Regions from separate parts of the Kitasatospora sp. NPDC091335 genome, predicted to be linked through region 1. Evidence: riboswitches for the same ligand, from Rfam matches in the RefSeq annotation. Region 1 holds a riboswitch; the other holds the start of a gene.

Region 1 (8,591 bases):
TGTTGACGGCAGTGCGTCGTGCACAGGCACTGCCACCACGCGGGATGGGCGTCGCGCGGACTGGCTGTCGGCGTCCGCGCTCACCTTTGTGGGGTTCCAGTACACGCGGTGCGTTGCGCAGAACTCTCTGCCATCCGAACTGGCTTGCGCCAGCCCTGACAACCGACAGATGCCCAACTGTGATCTGCGTACATGCACCTCCCCGATCTTCGGCATATACCTCTTCACATGGCTGTAACTGCCATGTCAAGATGATCGGGTCACACTTCCGGAAATTCGTCCGGAAAGCATCGAAGCCGACTTGACGGACAATCAAGTCGGCTTCGGGGAATGGGTTTTGGGAATCAGCGCCCGGGGTATCCGGGCCACGGCCGCTGCGGGTGCTGCGGTGACTGCTGCTGCCAGCCCTGCGCCGGCGGCTGGGTGCCGTAGCCGTAACCGGGCACCGACTGCCCGGGGTAGGGCGGCGGGGGCACCGGCGGGTACGGGCCGGTCGGCGGGCGTCCCGCCTCCCGGTCGAAGAACGGCCGCGCGTTGGCGCGCATCCACAGCGCCACCGGGTCGTACTCGTCCGACATCGCCACCGTGGACACCGCGAGCCCCTCCGGGGCCACCGCGATCGCGCGCTGCATCAGCGCCCGCACCGCCTCCACCGCCGGCGGCGAACTCTCGTACAGGTCCAGGCCGATGGCCAGGTACGGCTCCCCCACCGCGGGCTGCACCCAGGCCCGGCGCAGCGCCCGTACCGCTCGCACCTCGCCGGCCTGCCGCTCCAGCAGCGCGAAGAAGGGCTGGGCGTTCAGCTGCGGCTCGCTGAGCTTCAACGGCCCGGCCGGCAGCCGGTCCAGGCCCGCGGCGACGCGTCTGAGGTCCGCCCAGGGCACCCCGACGCCACCGCCGGGCGCGTGCGGGTTGAGCCACAGACCCCAGCGGGTGCGGTACAGCGAGGCGGCGATCTCCCGGCCGGAGATGACCTCGTGGGCCCGCGCCCAGCCGGAGGAGGTCAGCTGCTCGGGCGAGGTGACGGCCGGCGCGTAGCCGTGGCCGCTGATCTCCATGTTCCCGTACTGCGCGTCCGGGCTGCCCGGGGTGCCGTGCCACAGCAGCATCCAGACCTTGCCGTCCGCCAGGGCGTGCAGCAGCCGCTCGTACGCGTCGTAGCGCTCCGGCGCGACGTCGCGCAGGGCGCGCTCCAGCGCGCCCGGGTCAGCTCCCGGGTGCCCGGCCGGTGCCTGGCCCCAGGGCCCCGGCACACCGCCCGCTCCCGCTCCCGCACTCATGCGCCCACCTCGCCGCGCCTCTTTCCCTCAACCCGCCGGCCCGTCGGCCGTCTGCACGCACCCTATGGCGCGGCACCGGCCACCGCCACGGCGACGTGCCTTGATCCGGACCCCGCTCACACCCGCGCGTAGAAAGGCATCACCCGGGTGAGCAGCCACTCGACCACCGGGTCGTCGGCGAGGTCGAGCAGTACGAGGTGGACGCCGCCGGGCAGCGGCGCGGTTCCCAGCGCTCGGCCGAGCGCGTCGTTCACCGCGGCCGGATCGGCCGGCGCCGCCGGGTCCAGCTGGACGCCCACGAACATCACGGTCGGCTCGCCCTCGACGCTGGCCAGCGCCCTGCGCGCGGTCAACACTCCGGGCAGGGCCGACAGTTCGCCGCGGCAGGCGGCCAGGAAGTGCTCCGGGTCCTCGCCCGGCACCGGCTCGCGCAGCGCCACCCGCCCGCCGGTCGGCTCCGCGGCGTCGCCGGCGGCCTCCCAGCGGTCCTCGCGCGGACCGCGGCGCAGCTCGGCGACCCCCTGCGGCGGCACCGGGATGCCCACCGCCGCGTCCGGGTTCACCGCGATGCCCAGGCCCAGCGGCAGCCCGCGGGCGAACTCCCACACCGGCGCGATCGCGAAGGCCATTCCCGGCGCCTGCTGGAGGAACACCTCCTGCGAGGAGAACACCGGCACGTACGGGTCGCCGCCCAGCTCGACGGTCGGCAGGTCCAGCGACTGCCCCTGCGGGTCGGCCCCGGCCGGCAGCGGCACCCACACCTGGCTGCGGGCCAGCACCTCGATCACCCGGGGCGTCGCGCCCGGGTCGCCCAGGGCCGCGGTCAGCACCTGCTCCAGCTCGTTGGCCGGCCAGGAGCCGCCCGACGGCGCCTCCTCCGGTCCGCCCCACCCCTGCTGCTGCTCCACCGGGTACCCCATGCGCCGCCGATTCCGCCCTCTGCCGGTCGGCCGCCCTCTGCTGCGCCGACGCGCAGCAGTCTAGGGCCCCCGGCCCGATCGCCTTGGGGCTCGTGTTCGGTACCGGGTGATGTGACCGGGTCCCCTCTCCCCTCGTCGTCCCGGACGTGCCATGATGTGCGCGTCCGACGGCATGCGCCGCGGGCCCCCACAACTCCATACCGGCCGCTCGAACCCGCGCGGGAGAGCCCGGAGTGCCGATCAGGCACAGCCGGCGCCGAAGGAGCAAGTCCTCCCCGGAATCTCTCAGGCACCCCTACCGCACGGGTTAGGCACATCTGGAAAGCGGCGCCCGGCCCTGTCGTGCGCCCACCCACGGTGCAAGCCGCCATGCTGTCCCCCAAGCTGGAACCAGCCCGACGCTGGAACGGCTGCGGGCAGGTGGGCGGTGAAGCTCTCAGGTTCGACGACAGATGGGGAGACCCACGCCGCCGCATGCCCGCGCGCGGGGTCGGCCCCCGAGCGGGTCCGTTCCGGCGCGCGCACCCCTGAGTGCCCCGACCGAGGAGTTCCTGGCCATGTCGTCCCCCCGCCTGACCGCGCTCGACACGCTGCACCGCGCCCTCGGCGCGACCATGACCGACTTCGCCGGCTGGGACATGCCGCTGCGCTACGGCAGCGAGCGCGAGGAGCACCTCGCCGTCCGCACCAAGGCCGGCCTGTTCGACCTCTCGCACATGGGCGAGATCACCGTCACCGGCCCGCAGGCCGGCGAGATGCTGGACCACGCGCTGGTCGGCTTCGTCTCCGCGCTGGGTGTGCTGCGCGCCCGCTACACCATGATCTGTGCCGAGGACGGCGGCATCCTGGACGACCTGATCGTCTACCGCCTGCGCGAGGACGCCTTCCTGGTGGTCGCCAACGCCTCCAACGCCCAGCTGGTCCTCGACGAGCTGATCGCCCGTGCCAAGGGCTTCGACGCCGTCGTCACCGACGACCGCGACACCTACGCGCTGATCGCCGTCCAGGGCCCCGAGGCCACCGGCATCCTGGCGGAGACCACCGACGCCGACCTGCCCGGCCTGAAGTACTACGCGATCCTCCCGGCCCTGGTGGCCGGCCGCGAGGTGCTGCTCGCCCGCACCGGCTACACCGGCGAGGACGGCTTCGAGATCTTCTGCCACCCGGTCGACGCCGAGCCGGTCTGGCAGGCGCTGACCGCCGCCGGCGAGGGCCGCGGCCTGGTCCCGTGCGGCCTGTCCTGCCGCGACACGCTGCGCCTGGAGGCCGGCATGCCGCTGTACGGGCACGAGCTGTCCACCGACCTCACCCCGTTCGACGCCGGTCTGGGCCGGGTCGTGCGCTTCGACAAGACCACCAACGAGGGCGCCTTCGTCGGCCGCAAGGCGCTGGAGCAGGCCGCCGCCGCGGCCGAGACCAACCCGCCGAAGGTGCTGGTCGGCCTGGTGTCCGAGGGCAAGCGGGTGCCGCGCGCCGAGTACACCGTGGTCTCCACCGAGGGCGAGCCGATCGGCCGGATCACCTCGGGCGCGCCGTCCCCGACCCTGGGGCAGCCGATCGCGATGGCCTACGTCGACGCCGCCCACGCCACCCCCGGCAGCACCGTCGCGGTGGACGTGCGCGGCAAGCACGAGCCGGTCCAGGTCGTGGCGCTGCCGTTCTACAAGCGCGCCCGCTGAGGCCCTCGGGCCCGTTTTCCCCCCGTACCCGCACGTCGCAGCCGTCCGAGTGACGGCCCGCTTCGCCGTGCCCGCTTCCCATCCTGGAGAATGACGCCATGAGCAACCCCCAGCACCTGCAGTACACCAAGGAGCACGAGTGGCTGACCGCCGCGGACGCGGACGGTGTCTCGACCATCGGCATCACCGAGCACGCCGCCACCGCCCTCGGTGACATCGTCTACGTGCAGCTGCCCGAGGTCGGCTCCACCGTGACCGCCGGTGAGACCTGCGGCGAGCTGGAGTCCACCAAGTCGGTCAGCGACCTGTTCTCCCCGGTGACCGGCGAGGTCACCGAGATCAACGAGGACGTCGTCGCCGACCCGGCCGCCGTGAACGCCGACCCGTTCGGGGCCGCCTGGCTGTTCAAGGTGCGCGTCGAGGCCACCGACGCGCTGCTCGGCTCGGACGAGTACGACGCGCTCATCAACCCCCAGGGCTGAGCCCCCTGACAGGGGCGGTCGCGCGGCGGCCGCCCCGCCCGGCCCCTTTCCCTCCTCCTCCCGGGAAGACCACCACCATGACGGTTCTGAACCAGTCCCTGCACGCCCTCGACCCGGAGATCGCCGCCGCGGTCGACGCCGAGCTGCACCGCCAGCAGACCACCCTGGAGATGATCGCCTCCGAGAACTTCGCCCCGGTGGCGGTCATGGAGGCCCAGGGCTCGGTGCTCACCAACAAGTACGCGGAGGGCTACCCCGGCCGCCGCTACTACGGTGGCTGCGAGCACGTCGACGTGGTCGAGCAGATCGCGATCGACCGCATCAAGGCCCTGTTCGGCGCCGAGCACGCCAACGTCCAGCCGCACTCCGGCGCGCAGGCCAACGCCGCCGCGATGTTCGCGCTGATCCAGCCGGGCGACACCATCCTGGGCCTGTCCCTGGCCCACGGCGGTCACCTGACCCACGGCATGAAGATCAACTTCTCCGGCAAGCTCTACAACGTGGCCGCGTACCACGTGGACGAGAAGACCGGCCAGGTCGACATGGCCGAGGTCGAGCGCCTCGCCAAGGAGCACCAGCCGAAGCTGATCATCGCCGGCTGGTCCGCCTACCCGCGCCAGCTGGACTTCGCCGCGTTCCGCCGGGTCGCCGACGAGGTCGGCGCGCTGCTCATGGTGGACATGGCGCACTTCGCCGGCCTGGTGGCCGCCGGGCTGCACCCCAACCCGGTGCCCTACGCGGACGTGGTCACCACCACCACCCACAAGACCCTGGGCGGCCCGCGCGGCGGCGTCATCCTGTCCAAGGCCGAGTACGCCAAGAAGATCAACTCCGCGGTCTTCCCCGGCCAGCAGGGCGGCCCGCTGGAGCACGTCATCGCCGGCAAGGCCGTCGCCTTCAAGGTCGCGGCCTCGGAGGAGTTCAAGGAGCGCCAGCAGCGCACCCTGGACGGCGCCCGCATCCTCGCCGAGCGCCTGCTCCAGGCCGACGTGGCCGAGGCCGGCGCGTCCGTGCTGTCCGGCGGCACCGACGTCCACCTGGTCCTGGTCGACCTGCGCAACAGCGAGCTCGACGGCCAGCAGGCCGAGGACCGGCTGCACGAGGTCGGCATCACCGTCAACCGCAACGCCATCCCGAACGACCCGCGTCCGCCGATGGTCACCTCCGGCCTGCGCATCGGCACCCCGGCGCTGGCCACCCGCGGCTTCCAGGCCGAGGACTTCCGCGAGGTCGCCGACATCATCGCCGAGGCGCTCAAGCCCGCCTTCGACGAGACCGTCGCCGACGCGCTGAAGGCCCGGGTCACCGCCCTCGCCGCGAAGTACCCGCTGTACCCGAACCTCTGATCACTCCGGTGACCGTTCGGGAGGGGTGATCGGCCTCACCCCGCCGGCGTACCTCGGACCCCGGGGCACCGCGCACACTGGACAGTGCGTGCGGTGCCCCGTCCCGTGTCCGCCTCCCCTGCCTGCAAGTCCTTCCACGAGACCAGACAAGGACGTCCCCCGTGGCCATCAGCGTCTTCGACCTCTTCTCCATCGGCATCGGCCCGTCGAGCTCCCACACCGTGGGTCCGATGCGTGCCGCCCGGATGTTCGCCCGCCGACTGCGCTCCGAAGGCCTGCTGGACGGGGTGACGGCCGTCCGCGCCGAGCTGTACGGCTCGCTCGGCGCCACCGGCCACGGCCACGGCACCCCGAAGGCCGTCCTGCTGGGCCTGGAGGGCAACTCGCCCCGTACCGTCGACGTCGACCGGGCCGACAAGGACGTCGAGCGGATCACCGCCGAGAAGCGGCTCAGCCTGCTCGGCGAGCACACCATCGACTTCGACCCGGACAGCCAGCTGGTCCTGCACCGCCGCCGCTCGCTTCCGTACCACGCCAACGGCATGACCCTGTGGGCGTACGCGGCGGACGGCTCGGCCCTGCTGGAGAAGACCTACTACTCGGTCGGCGGCGGCTTCGTGGTGGACGAGGACGCGATCGGCGCGGACCGGGTCAAGCCCGACGACACCGCGCTGAAGTACCCCTTCCGCACCGGTGACGAGCTGCTGCGGCTCAGCCGGGAGACCGGGCTGTCGATCTCCGGCCTGATGCTGGAGAACGAGAAGGCCTGGCGCAGCGAGGAGGAGATCCGCACCGGGCTGCTGGAGATCTGGTCCGTGATGCAGGAGTGCGTGCGGGCCGGCATGACCCGCGAGGGCATCCTGCCGGGCGGCCTCAAGGTCCGCCGCCGGGCGGCGGCCGCGGCCCGGGCGCTGCGCGCCGAGGGGATCGGCCCCGCCAACGCGATGGAGTGGGTGACGCTCTACGCGATGGCGGTCAACGAGGAGAACGCCTCCGGCCGCCGGGTGGTCACCGCGCCGACCAACGGCGCCGCCGGGATCATCCCGGCCACCCTGCACTACTACCTGAACTTCATCCCGGGCGCCGACGACGACGGCATCGTCCGCTTCCTGCTCGCGGCCGGCGCCATCGGCATGCTGTTCAAGGAGAACGCCTCCATCTCCGGCGCCGAGGTCGGCTGCCAGGGCGAGGTCGGCTCCGCCTGCTCGATGGCCGCGGGCGGCCTCGCCGAGGTCCTCGGCGGCAGCCCCGAGCAGGTCGAGAACGCCGCCGAGATCGGCATCGAGCACAACCTCGGCCTCACCTGCGACCCGGTCGGCGGCCTGGTCCAGATCCCCTGCATCGAGCGCAACGGCATGGCCTCGGTGAAGGCCGTCACCGCGGCCCGGATGGCGCTGCGCGGCGACGGGCGGCACCACGTCTCGCTGGACAAGGCGATCAAGACGATGAAGGAGACCGGGGCCGACATGAAGATCAAGTACAAGGAGACCTCGCGCGGCGGCCTCGCCGTGAACGTCATCGAGTGCTGATCGCCTGATCCGGGTGCCGACCGCCTGATCGAGCGCGGACCTCCTGACGGCCGGACGGCCCCCGGGCGGAGTTCCCCTCCGCCCGGGGGCCGTCGCGTTGCCCCGGATCCTCCCCGGGCGCTCCCCGGATCACCGCGCCGTGCCCGCCTCCGCGGGTGCGGCGGCCTTCGCCGGCTCCAGGGGCTCCTCCCGCCGCGGGCGGGCCAGGCAGGCCACCGCGGTGGCCACGGCCGCCAGCAGCACACCGCCGGCCACCGCCCCGTGCAGGCCCGCCGTCACCGCCGTGCCGACGGCCTCCCGGACGGTGCCGGGCAGCCCGGTCAGGGCGGCCGGGGTCAGGCCGCCACCGCCGGTGAGCCGGGCCGCCTCGTCGGAGCCCAGCCGGGCGGCGAGCGAACCGGTGAGCCGGGCCGTGTAGACCGCGCCGAGGGCGGCCATGCCGAGCGAGCCGCCGATGCCGCGCAGCAGGGTGACCACGCCCATCGCGGCGCCCATGTCCCGGGGCGGGACGGCGCCCATCGAGGTCAGCATGGTGCTCTGCAGCACCAGGCCGAGGCCGACCCCGGCGACGGTGGTGAGGGCGGAGGCGAGGGCGGTCGGGGTGTCGGCGCGCAGGAGCAGCAGCAGCGCGGAGCCGGCCAGGGCCAGCCCCCCGCCCAGCAGCGGGTAGCGCCGCTCGCCGCCCGGCCGGCCCATCAGCCGGGCCGTCACCAGCTGGGCGCCCAGCATGCCGAGCATCAGCGGCAGCAGGAGCAGGCCGCCGGCGGTGGGCGAGGCGCCCCGGGCCAGCTGGAGGTACTGCGGCAGGTAGCCGACCAGGGCGATCATCAGCGCGCCGGCCAGGAAGCCGAGCACCTGGGCGACGGTGAAGTCGCGGTTGCGGAACAGCGCGGGCGGGATCAGCGGCCCGGGGGCGCGCAGCTCGGTCCGGGCGAACCAGCCGAGCGCGGCCACCGCCACCGCCGCCGTCCCGAGGATCCACGGGGAGGTCCAGGCGTACGCGGTGCCGCCCCAGCTGCCCACCAGGGTCAGCGCGGTGATGCCGGTAGTCAGCAGGGCGACCCCGGCCCAGTCGAAGGGCGCCCGCACCCGTTCCGTCCGCAGCCGCACCCCCGTGCCGACCGCGAGCAGTGCCAGCAGGCCCACCGGCACGTTGACGTAGAACGCCCAGCGCCAGCTGAGCCGGTCGGTGAGGAGGCCGCCGAGCAGCGGCCCGCCGATGATGGCGATCGGCATCAGCACGCCGATCACCGACTGCACCCGCCCCCGGTCGGACGCGGGGACGAGCACCCCGATCACCGAGAGGGCGCCGACCATCAGCCCGCCCGCGCCGACCCCCTGCACCGCCCGGAAGG
Region 2 (8,591 bases), on a different contig from region 1:
CCCGGACGGGGAACCGTTCGGGCCCGCGGCCCCGTCGTGTTGCCTGGTTGACGTGATCGAGGGAGGGCACGTGGGGATCGGCACCGGGATATCGGGGTTGCTGCGGCGCAGGGCCGGGCTGCTGGGGGCACGGCTGCGTGGGCGGCGGACGCAGCGCAGGGTGTTCCAGGCCGGGACGGTGCTCTGCTCGCTGGCGCTGGCACCGAGCGCCTGGGTGTGGTTCTCCGCCGGGGACCGGGTGGGCACGGTGGAGAGCGCGCCGCCCGCGCCGGTCGCGGTGGTCTTCGGCGCCGGGCTGGACCAGGGCAGGCCCTCGCCGTACCTGGAGCACCGGCTGGTCGCGGCGCTGGACCTGTACCGGGAGGGGAAGGTGCGGGCGATCCTGGTGACCGGGGACAACGGGCGGGCCGCGTACTCCGAGCCCGACGCGATGTACACCTACCTGACCCAGCACGGGGTGCCCGAGGACCGGGTGGTCCGGGACTACGCGGGCTTCGACACCTGGGACTCCTGCACCAGGGCGCGCCGGATCTTCGGGGTGGACCACGCGGTGCTGGTGAGCCAGGACTTCCACGTCCGCCGGGCGTTGGCGCTGTGCGAGGCGGCGGGCATCCGCTCGTACGCGGTCGGGGTGCCGGAGCTGCACGACGCGACCTGGCTGTACGGCGGGCTGCGGGAGGTGGCCGGGGCCGGCAAGGCGGCGGCCAACGCCTGGCTGCGGCCGGACCCGGTGTTCCTCGGGCCCGAGGAGGACGGCATCCCGAAGGCGCTGGCGGAGGCCGCGGGGAAGTAGCGCCCGGGGCCGGCCGGTGGGCGTCCGGCCGGGTTCGTACGCACTGTCGGACCCGTACGCGATGATCGGCGGGTGCGATCTCTGCCGAGCATCATCCACCTCGACATGGACGCCTTCTTCGCGGCGGTGGAGCAGGCGGCCAAGCCGAGCCTGCGCGGCAAGCCGGTGGTCGTCGGCGGGCTCGGCGGGCGCGGGGTGGTCTCCACGGCCTCGTACGAGGCACGGAAGTTCGGGGTGCACTCGGCGATGCCGATGGCGCAGGCGCGCCGGCTCTGCCCCAACGCGGCCTACCTGTCGGGGCGGTTCGAGGCCTACCGGCAGAACAGCGAGATCGTGATGGGGCTGCTGCGGCAGCTGTCCCCGCTGGTGCAGCCGCTCAGCCTGGACGAGGCCTTCGTGGACCTGGAGGCAGGTCCGTACGGTCCGGCGCTGCTGGAGGCGGACCACGGGACCGGCGAGCGGCTGGTGCTCGCGCTGGCGGAGGACCTGCGGGCGGACATCGAGCGGCTGACCGGGCTGACCGGCTCGGTCGGTGCGGCCGGTTCCAAGCTGATGGCCAAGATCGCCTCCGAACAGGCCAAGCCGGACGGGCTGGTCATGGTCGAGCCCGGGCAGGAGCGGGCCGTGCTCGGCCCGATGCAGGTGCGGGCGCTGCCGGGGATCGGCCCGGCCACCGAGCAGGTGTTGCGCCGGGCCGGGCTGAACACGGTGGCCGACCTCGCGGAGGCGGGGGAGGCGGAGCTGGTGCAGCTGGTCGGGCGGGCGCACGGCGCCGGGATCTTCCAGATGTCCATGGGGCTGGACGACCGGCCGGTGATCGCGGACCAGGACGCCAAGTCCGTGTCGGTGGAGGACACCTACGAGGTGGACCTGGCCGACCGGGACCGGGTGCTGCGCGAGGTGGAGGCGCTGGCCGGCAGGTGCGTGCGGCGGCTGCGGGCGGCCGCGCGCTCGGGGCGGACGGTGGTGCTCAAGGTCCGGCGCTTCGACTTCTCGACGCTGACCCGCTCGGAGACGCTCGGCGGGCCCACCGACGACGAGGCGGTGATCACCGCGACCGCGCGCCGGCTGGCCGAGCAGGTGGACATCACCGGCGGGGTCCGGCTGCTCGGCGTGGGGGTCACCCAACTCGCCGACTACACGCAGGAGGACCTGTTCGCCCAGGCGCTGCGGGAGGAGGCCGCGGAGCAGGCGGAGGCGGTGGCCGGGACGGAGCAGGCCGAGGAGGAGCCGGAGGCCGTCGTGGTGCGCCGCTGGATGCCTGGACAGGACGTCCGGCACGAGGAGTTCGGACCGGGGTGGGTGCAGGGCAGCGGCGTCGGGAGGGTCACCGTACGGTTCGAGACGCCGTGGAGCGGGCCGGGGCGGGTGCGGACCTTCGCGGTGGACGACCCGGCACTCGAACCGTCCGGGGCGCTGCCGTTGCGCCGGGGCCAGGGCGGGGACGAGGACGGTCCGGCGGCGGGGGACGGCGGGGCCGATCGGCCGGACCGCGGGCACTGAGACGCGAAAGCGGCCCCGCCCGGTGGGGGAGTACCGGGTGGGGCCGCATCACCGTGCCGGTCCCCGTACGTTCGTGATGCCCTCACGGCGTACGGAGGCCGGGCCCCGCGCCCTGTCCCTGAGCGCGGGGGCCGGACGCCTCGTCAGGCGTCGGTCTTGACCAGCTCGGGGCTGGAGTCCTGCTTGGCCGAGCCGCCGACGACGGTCGGGGTGGCGGCCGACTTGACGCCGCGGATCAGGAACGGGACGACGCCGGCGACGACGCAGACGACGGCCGCGGTCCAGAACGCGTGCTTGTAGGCGTCCAGGGTCGGGAAGGAGAACGGGATCTGCGGCGGCAGCTTCATGGTGTCGCCGGTCAGGATGGCGGCCATGACGGCGGTGCCGATCGCGCCGCCGACGGTGCGCAGCACGGCGTTCATGCCGTTGGCGATGCCGCTCTGCTCGGCCGGGACGGCGCCGTTGATGTAGGCCGGCATCGCGGAGAACGCGAGGCCGATGCCGAGGCCGAAGATCGCCGAGGCGGTGTAGATGTCGGCCTCGTGGCTGTGGCGCACGGCCAGGTAGGCCATCGCGACGGCGCCGAGGACGCCACCGAGGACCAGCGGCAGGCGCGGGCCGCGGCGGCCGATCAGCAGGGCGCCGAGCGGGGCGGCGACCATCGAGCCGAGGGCGGACGGCAGCAGCATGATGCCGGCGTGCAGCACGGTGGCGGTGAAGCCGTAGTGGGTCAGCTTCTCCGGGGTCTGGGCGAAGTTGCTGATGACCATGAAGGAGCCGTACATGCCGAAGCCGATGAGCAGGCCGGCCAGGTTGGTGAACGCGACGGCCGGGCGGGACATCATCTTCATGTCCACCAGCGGGTGCGCGACCCTGGTCTCGATGATCCCCCAGACCAGGGCGACCACGGCGGCGACGGCGAACAGGCCGAGGGTCTTGGTGGAGGTCCAGCCCCAGTGGTTGCCCTGGCTGACCGCGACCAGCAGGGCGGAGAGCCAGCCGGCCAGGGTGAGGGCGCCCAGCGGGTCGGCGCCGCCCTCCTTGTCGGTGACCGGGTCGGACGGGACGCGGAAGGCGACCAGGGCGACCGCGAGCAGGCCGAAGAGCAGGCCCATCCAGAAGATCGACTTGTAGCTCCAGTGCTCCAGCAGCAGGCCGGTGGCGACCAGGCCGAGGCCGGAGCCGACGCCCATCGAGGCGCTGATGGCGGCGACGCCGCCGGTCACCTTCTGCTTGGGCAGCTCGTCACGGACGATGCTGATCGCCAGCGGCAGGACGCCACCGCCGGCGCCCTGGAGGACACGGGCGACGACCAGCCAGGTGAAGGAGTGGGTGCTGACCGCCAGGGCCGAACCGGCGACCAGGCCGGCCAGCGAGATCAGCAGCATCGGCTTGCGGCCCCGGAGGTCGCCGAAGCGGCCCAGCAGGGGAGTCAGCACGGCTGCGGAGAGCAGGTTGGCGGTCATCAGCCAGGTGATGCTGGACGCCGAGACGTCCAGTTCCTTGGCCAGCGAGGGCAGGATCGGGACGACCGCGGTCTGCACCACGCTGAACGACAGCATCGCCAGGATGAGGGCCGGCAGGACCCGGGCGCTGCTCTGCTTCTCGGCCGCGGTGGTGGGCTGTGGTGCCTCACTCACGGTTGCTTCCTCCCGTACATAGTGAATGAACTGAAGTAACTTTGCAGTGGATACTTCAGAGTGTCAAATATCGACTGGTTAAGACTTGGTAAAGCCGAAGGGTCGGGTACGCGACAAGGGCCCCGGACGGTTGTCCGGGGCCCTTGTCGCGCGCGGGTGCGGTCAGACGAGTGGCCGCAGTGAGGCCGGGCGGGGTGAGTCGGGGGACGGGGTGCTGCGGGACACGGCGTCGGGGGGCGGGGAGGCAGAGGCGGGGGTGGTGGTGTCGTGGACCTCGACCTGCTCGCGGCGGAGCTCGTCCCGGATCACCTCCTCGGTCGTGTAGCGCTCGACGACCAGGCGGACCCGCTCGATGGGGGCGAGGAACTTGCGGACCACCGGGTGTTCCTCACGGAGGGTGACCTCCTCGACGGCCTCGGCGATGTCCTTCTCGGTGAGGGTGGCGCGCTCGGCGTCGCTGACCGGCATCCGTTCGACCCGGACGCGCTCGCGGACCACCGGTACGCGGCGCTCGACCTGTTCGGTCGTCACGTACTTGCGCAGCTTCGCGGTGCCCAGGGTGCGCCACTCGGTGGTGATCTCCAGTCGCTCCTCGCGGCAGGTGATCTCGACCGGGCCGCTGAGGGCGGTCGAGGCGGGGCCGGTGCTCGTGACGTTCGTGGTGGTCGTGGCTGCCGCCGTCGGGGCGGGGGTGGGAGCGGGCTGCGACTGGGGTTTCGGTTCCGCGGTGGGCGCGGCAGGTGCGCCAGGTGTGGTGGAGGTGGTGGCCTCGGGGGTGCTGAGGGTCCGCATGTCGTCCTCCGGGGCGGTCCTGGCGGTGTCCGCGGCGGTGGACGCGAACGGGATGACGGCCGGCTTGGCCGGGGCGGGTTCTGGCGAGCGCTCGGCGGTGTGGAAGGTGAGCGACTTGGCCGGGGCCGCCGCGGCCGTCGTGGCGGCGGCCGCGGTGGTGCCGAACTCCAGGTCGGGCTGCTTGGGGCGGCTCCCGTTCTCGCCGTTCGGGCGGCCGTCCGCCGGTGTGTCGAGCCCGTAGTAGCGGTAGAGCTGGAGCTCCTGCGCGGGCGACAGGTGCTGGCCGACGCCGAAGTCCGGCGACTCCTTCACCAGTGACTTGTCGTACGGCACCCGGAGTTCGTCGCCGGCGAACTCGCTCGTGGTCAGCGGGACGAAGGCGTCCCGGCCGAAGATGCCGGTCCGGACCGCGGCCCACTCGGGCCGTCCGGTCGCGTCGTCCAGGTAGACCTCGTCGACCGTGCCGATCTTGTCTCCGTTGCGGTCGACGGCCTTGTGACCGATGAGGTCCCGGGGGTCGATGTCGGTCTGCACTCATGCCTCCAGTGCGCTGAGCCTGCGGAACTCCCGCAGGAAGGCGGCCGGAGCACCCGTTCCGTCCGCCACTTCACACCAAAAGCCATGAATCGGACGGGCGCGACCGGGGTGCGCCGGACGGGCTGCGCGCTGGACCGTCCGGGGGACGCGCGTAGATCTCAAGCGACCTGACGCACCCGTGATCGGGAGGTCTCCCGCTGGTACCCTGGGCGGCGACCGCAGAGCCCGCTCGGGAGAGTCTCCGACCGCGAAAACCGCTGGTCGGAGCGCCGAAGGAGCAACTCCTCCCCGGAATCTCTCAGGCATCCGTACCGTGTGGGGTAGGTCACTCTGGAAAGCAGGGCAGGACCGTCGGCATGGGAGCCGACGATCACCACCCTCACCGACGGTGCAAGCCGACGGGGCGCCCACAGCGCACCGTGCGGGTGAAGCTCTCAGGTCCCGATGACAGAGGGGGAGGCCTTTCGGGTCGCCCGCCCAGGCTGAGCCGCTGTCCGCAGCGGCGAAGGCCGGCCGGCGTGCGCACCCCCGCCGGTCCGTGACCAGGAGGCCTCGACCACCATGAACGCCCAGCCGAACGCGGGACGCCCCACCGGCGCCTCGACCCTCACCGAGCTTGAGCTGGCCAGCCCCTTCGAGAACCGCCACATCGGCCCCGACGCCGCCGCGCAGGAGAAGATGCTGGCGTCCGTCGGCTACGGCTCGCTGGACGAGCTCGCCGCCACTGCGGTGCCCGAGGCGATCCGCTCCATCACCGCCCTCGACCTGCCCGCGGGCCGGAGCGAGGCTCAGGTCCTCGCCGAGCTGCGCGAGCTGGCCGGCCACAACCAGGTGCTCCAGCCGATGATCGGCCTGGGTTACTACGGCACCTTCACCCCGCCGGTGATCCTGCGCAACGTCATGGAGAACCCGGCCTGGTACACCGCGTACACCCCGTACCAGCCGGAGATCTCGCAGGGCCGCCTGGAGGCGCTGCTCAACTTCCAGACCCTGGTCTCCGACCTGACCGGCCTGCCGACCTCCGGCTCCTCGCTGCTGGACGAGGGCACCGCGGCCGCCGAGGCGATGGCGCTGGCCCGCCGCGTCACCAAGGTCAAGGGCGGCGTCTTCCTGGTCGACGCCGAGACCCTGCCGCAGACCGCCGCGGTGATCAACACCCGCGCCGTGCCGACCGGTGTCGAGGTCGTCGTCGCGGACCTGTCCGAGGGCATCCCGGCCGAGATCGCCGAGCGCGGCGTCTTCGGCGTGCTGCTCCAGTACCCCGGCGCCACGGGTGTGGTCCGCGACCTCGCCCCGGTGATCGAGCAGGCGCACGGCCTGGGCGCGATCGTCGCCGTCGCCGCCGACCTGCTCGCGCTGACCCTGCTCAAGTCCCCGGGTGCGCTGGGCGCCGACATCGCCTGCGGCACCTCGCAGCGCTTCGGCGTGCCGATGGGCTTCGGCGGCCCGCACGCCGGCTACCTGTCGGTGCGCGCCGAGTACGCCCGCTCGCTGCCGGGCCGCCTGGTCGGCGTCTCCGTCGACGCCGACGGCAACCGCGCCTACCGCCTGGCGCTGCAGACCCGCGAGCAGCACATCCGCCGCGAGAAGGCCACCAGCAACATCTGCACCGCCCAGGTGCTGCTCGCCGTGATGGCTTCCATGTACGCCGTCTACCACGGCCCGGACGGCCTGGCCGACATCGCCCGCCGCACCCACCGCTACGCCGCCGCTCTCGCCGAGGGCCTGCGGGCCGGCGGCGTGGAGCTGCTGCACGGCGAGTTCTTCGACACCGTCACCGCCGTCGTCCCGGGCCGCGCCGCCGAGATCGCCGCCACCGCCCGCGCCAACGGCATCAACGTCCACCAGGACGGCGCGGACCGGATCTCCGTCTCCACCGACGAGACCACCACCCGCGAGCACCTGGCCGGCGTCTGGGCCGCGTTCGGCGTCCCCGCCGTCGAGATCGCCGAGGCCGCCGGGGCGCTGCCCGCCGCGCTGCTGCGCGAGGACGAGTACCTGACCCACCCGGTCTTCCACAGTCACCGCTCGGAGACCGCCATGCTGCGCTACCTGCGCCGCCTGTCGGACCGGGACTACGCGCTGGACCGCGGCATGATCCCGCTGGGCTCCTGCACCATGAAGCTCAACGCGACCACCGAGATGGAGGCGGTGACCTGGCCGGAGTTCGGCCAGCTGCACCCCTTCGCGCCGATCGACCAGGCCCAGGGCTTCCTGACCCTGATCCGCCAGCTGGAGCAGCAGCTGGTCGAGGTGACCGGCTACGACGCCGTCTCGATCCAGCCGAACGCGGGCTCCCAGGGCGAGCTGGCCGGCCTGCTGGCCGTGCGCGCCTACCACCACGCCAACGGCGACACCCAGCGTGACGTCTGCCTGATCCCGTCCTCGGCGCACGGCACCAACGCGGCCTCCGCGGTGATGGCCGGCATGCGCGTGGTCGTGGTGAAGACCCTGGTCGACGGCGACGTGGACGTCGAGGACCTGAAGGCCAAGATCGAGCAGCACCGCGACAGCCTCGCCGTGCTGATGGTCACCTACCCGTCCACCCACGGCGTGTACGAGACCCAGATCACCGACATCTGCGCCCTGGTGCACGAGGCCGGCGGCCAGGTGTACGTGGACGGCGCCAACCTGAACGCCCTGGTCGGCCTCGCCAAGCCGGGCAAGTTCGGCGCGGACGTCTCGCACCTGAACCTGCACAAGACCTTCTGCATCCCGCACGGCGGCGGCGGCCCGGGCGTCGGCCCGGTCGCGGTGCGCGCCCACCTGGCGCCGTACCTGCCGAACCACCCGCTCCAGGCGGAGGCGGGCCCGGCCACCGGCGTGGGCCCGATCTCGGCCGCGCCGTGGGGCTCGGCGGCCATCCTGCCGATCTCCTGGGCGTACGTCCGGCTGATGGGCGGCGAGGGCCTCAAGCACGCGACCCAGGTCGCGGTGCTGAACGCCAACTACATCGCCAAGCGCCTGGCGCCGCACTTCCCGGTGCTCTACACCGGCCCCGGCGGCCTGGTCGCGCACGAGTGCATCATCGACCTGCGCCCGCTGACCAAGGAGACGGGCGTGACGGTGGACGACATCGCCAAGCGCCTGATCGACTACGGCTTCCACGCGCCGACGATGTCGTTCCCGGTGGCCGGCACGCTGATGATCGAGCCGACCGAGTCCGAGGACCTGCACGAGATCGACCGGTTCTGCGACGCGATGATCACCATCCGGGCCGAGGTCGACAAGGTCGGCTCGGGCGAGTGGCCGGCCGAGGACAACCCGCTGCGCAACGCCCCGCACACCGCCGCCACGCTGGCCGGTGACTGGGCGCACGGCTACTC

Evidence for each region. Region 1 has a riboswitch for glycine ahead of gcvT (glycine cleavage system aminomethyltransferase GcvT). Riboswitches for the same ligand answer to the same signal wherever they lie in the genome.
Region 2: linked by a shared signal. The riboswitch ahead of gcvP (aminomethyl-transferring glycine dehydrogenase) and the one ahead of gcvT (glycine cleavage system aminomethyltransferase GcvT) in region 1 are both predicted to bind glycine.

What each region holds. Positions count from the first base shown of each region.
Region 1 covers NZ_JBIVUM010000004.1:486,411-495,001, reverse strand. The annotation lists gene ACIQOW_RS13600 (enhanced serine sensitivity protein SseB C-terminal domain-containing protein) at 345-1,280, opposite strand; gene ACIQOW_RS13595 (enhanced serine sensitivity protein SseB C-terminal domain-containing protein) at 1,397-2,200, opposite strand; glycine riboswitch at 2,410-2,511, shown strand; gene gcvT (glycine cleavage system aminomethyltransferase GcvT) at 2,758-3,879, shown strand; gene gcvH (glycine cleavage system protein GcvH) at 3,978-4,361, shown strand; gene glyA (serine hydroxymethyltransferase) at 4,439-5,707, shown strand; gene ACIQOW_RS13575 (L-serine ammonia-lyase) at 5,869-7,236, shown strand; gene ACIQOW_RS13570 (MFS transporter) at 7,366-8,591, opposite strand, start outside.
Region 2 covers NZ_JBIVUM010000007.1:399,854-408,444, reverse strand. The annotation lists gene ACIQOW_RS18335 (vancomycin high temperature exclusion protein) at 77-793, shown strand; gene ACIQOW_RS18330 (DNA polymerase IV) at 866-2,296, shown strand; gene ACIQOW_RS18325 (MFS transporter) at 2,440-3,936, opposite strand; gene ACIQOW_RS18320 (PRC and DUF2382 domain-containing protein) at 4,099-5,262, opposite strand; glycine riboswitch at 5,486-5,589, shown strand; gene gcvP (aminomethyl-transferring glycine dehydrogenase) at 5,827-8,591, shown strand, end outside.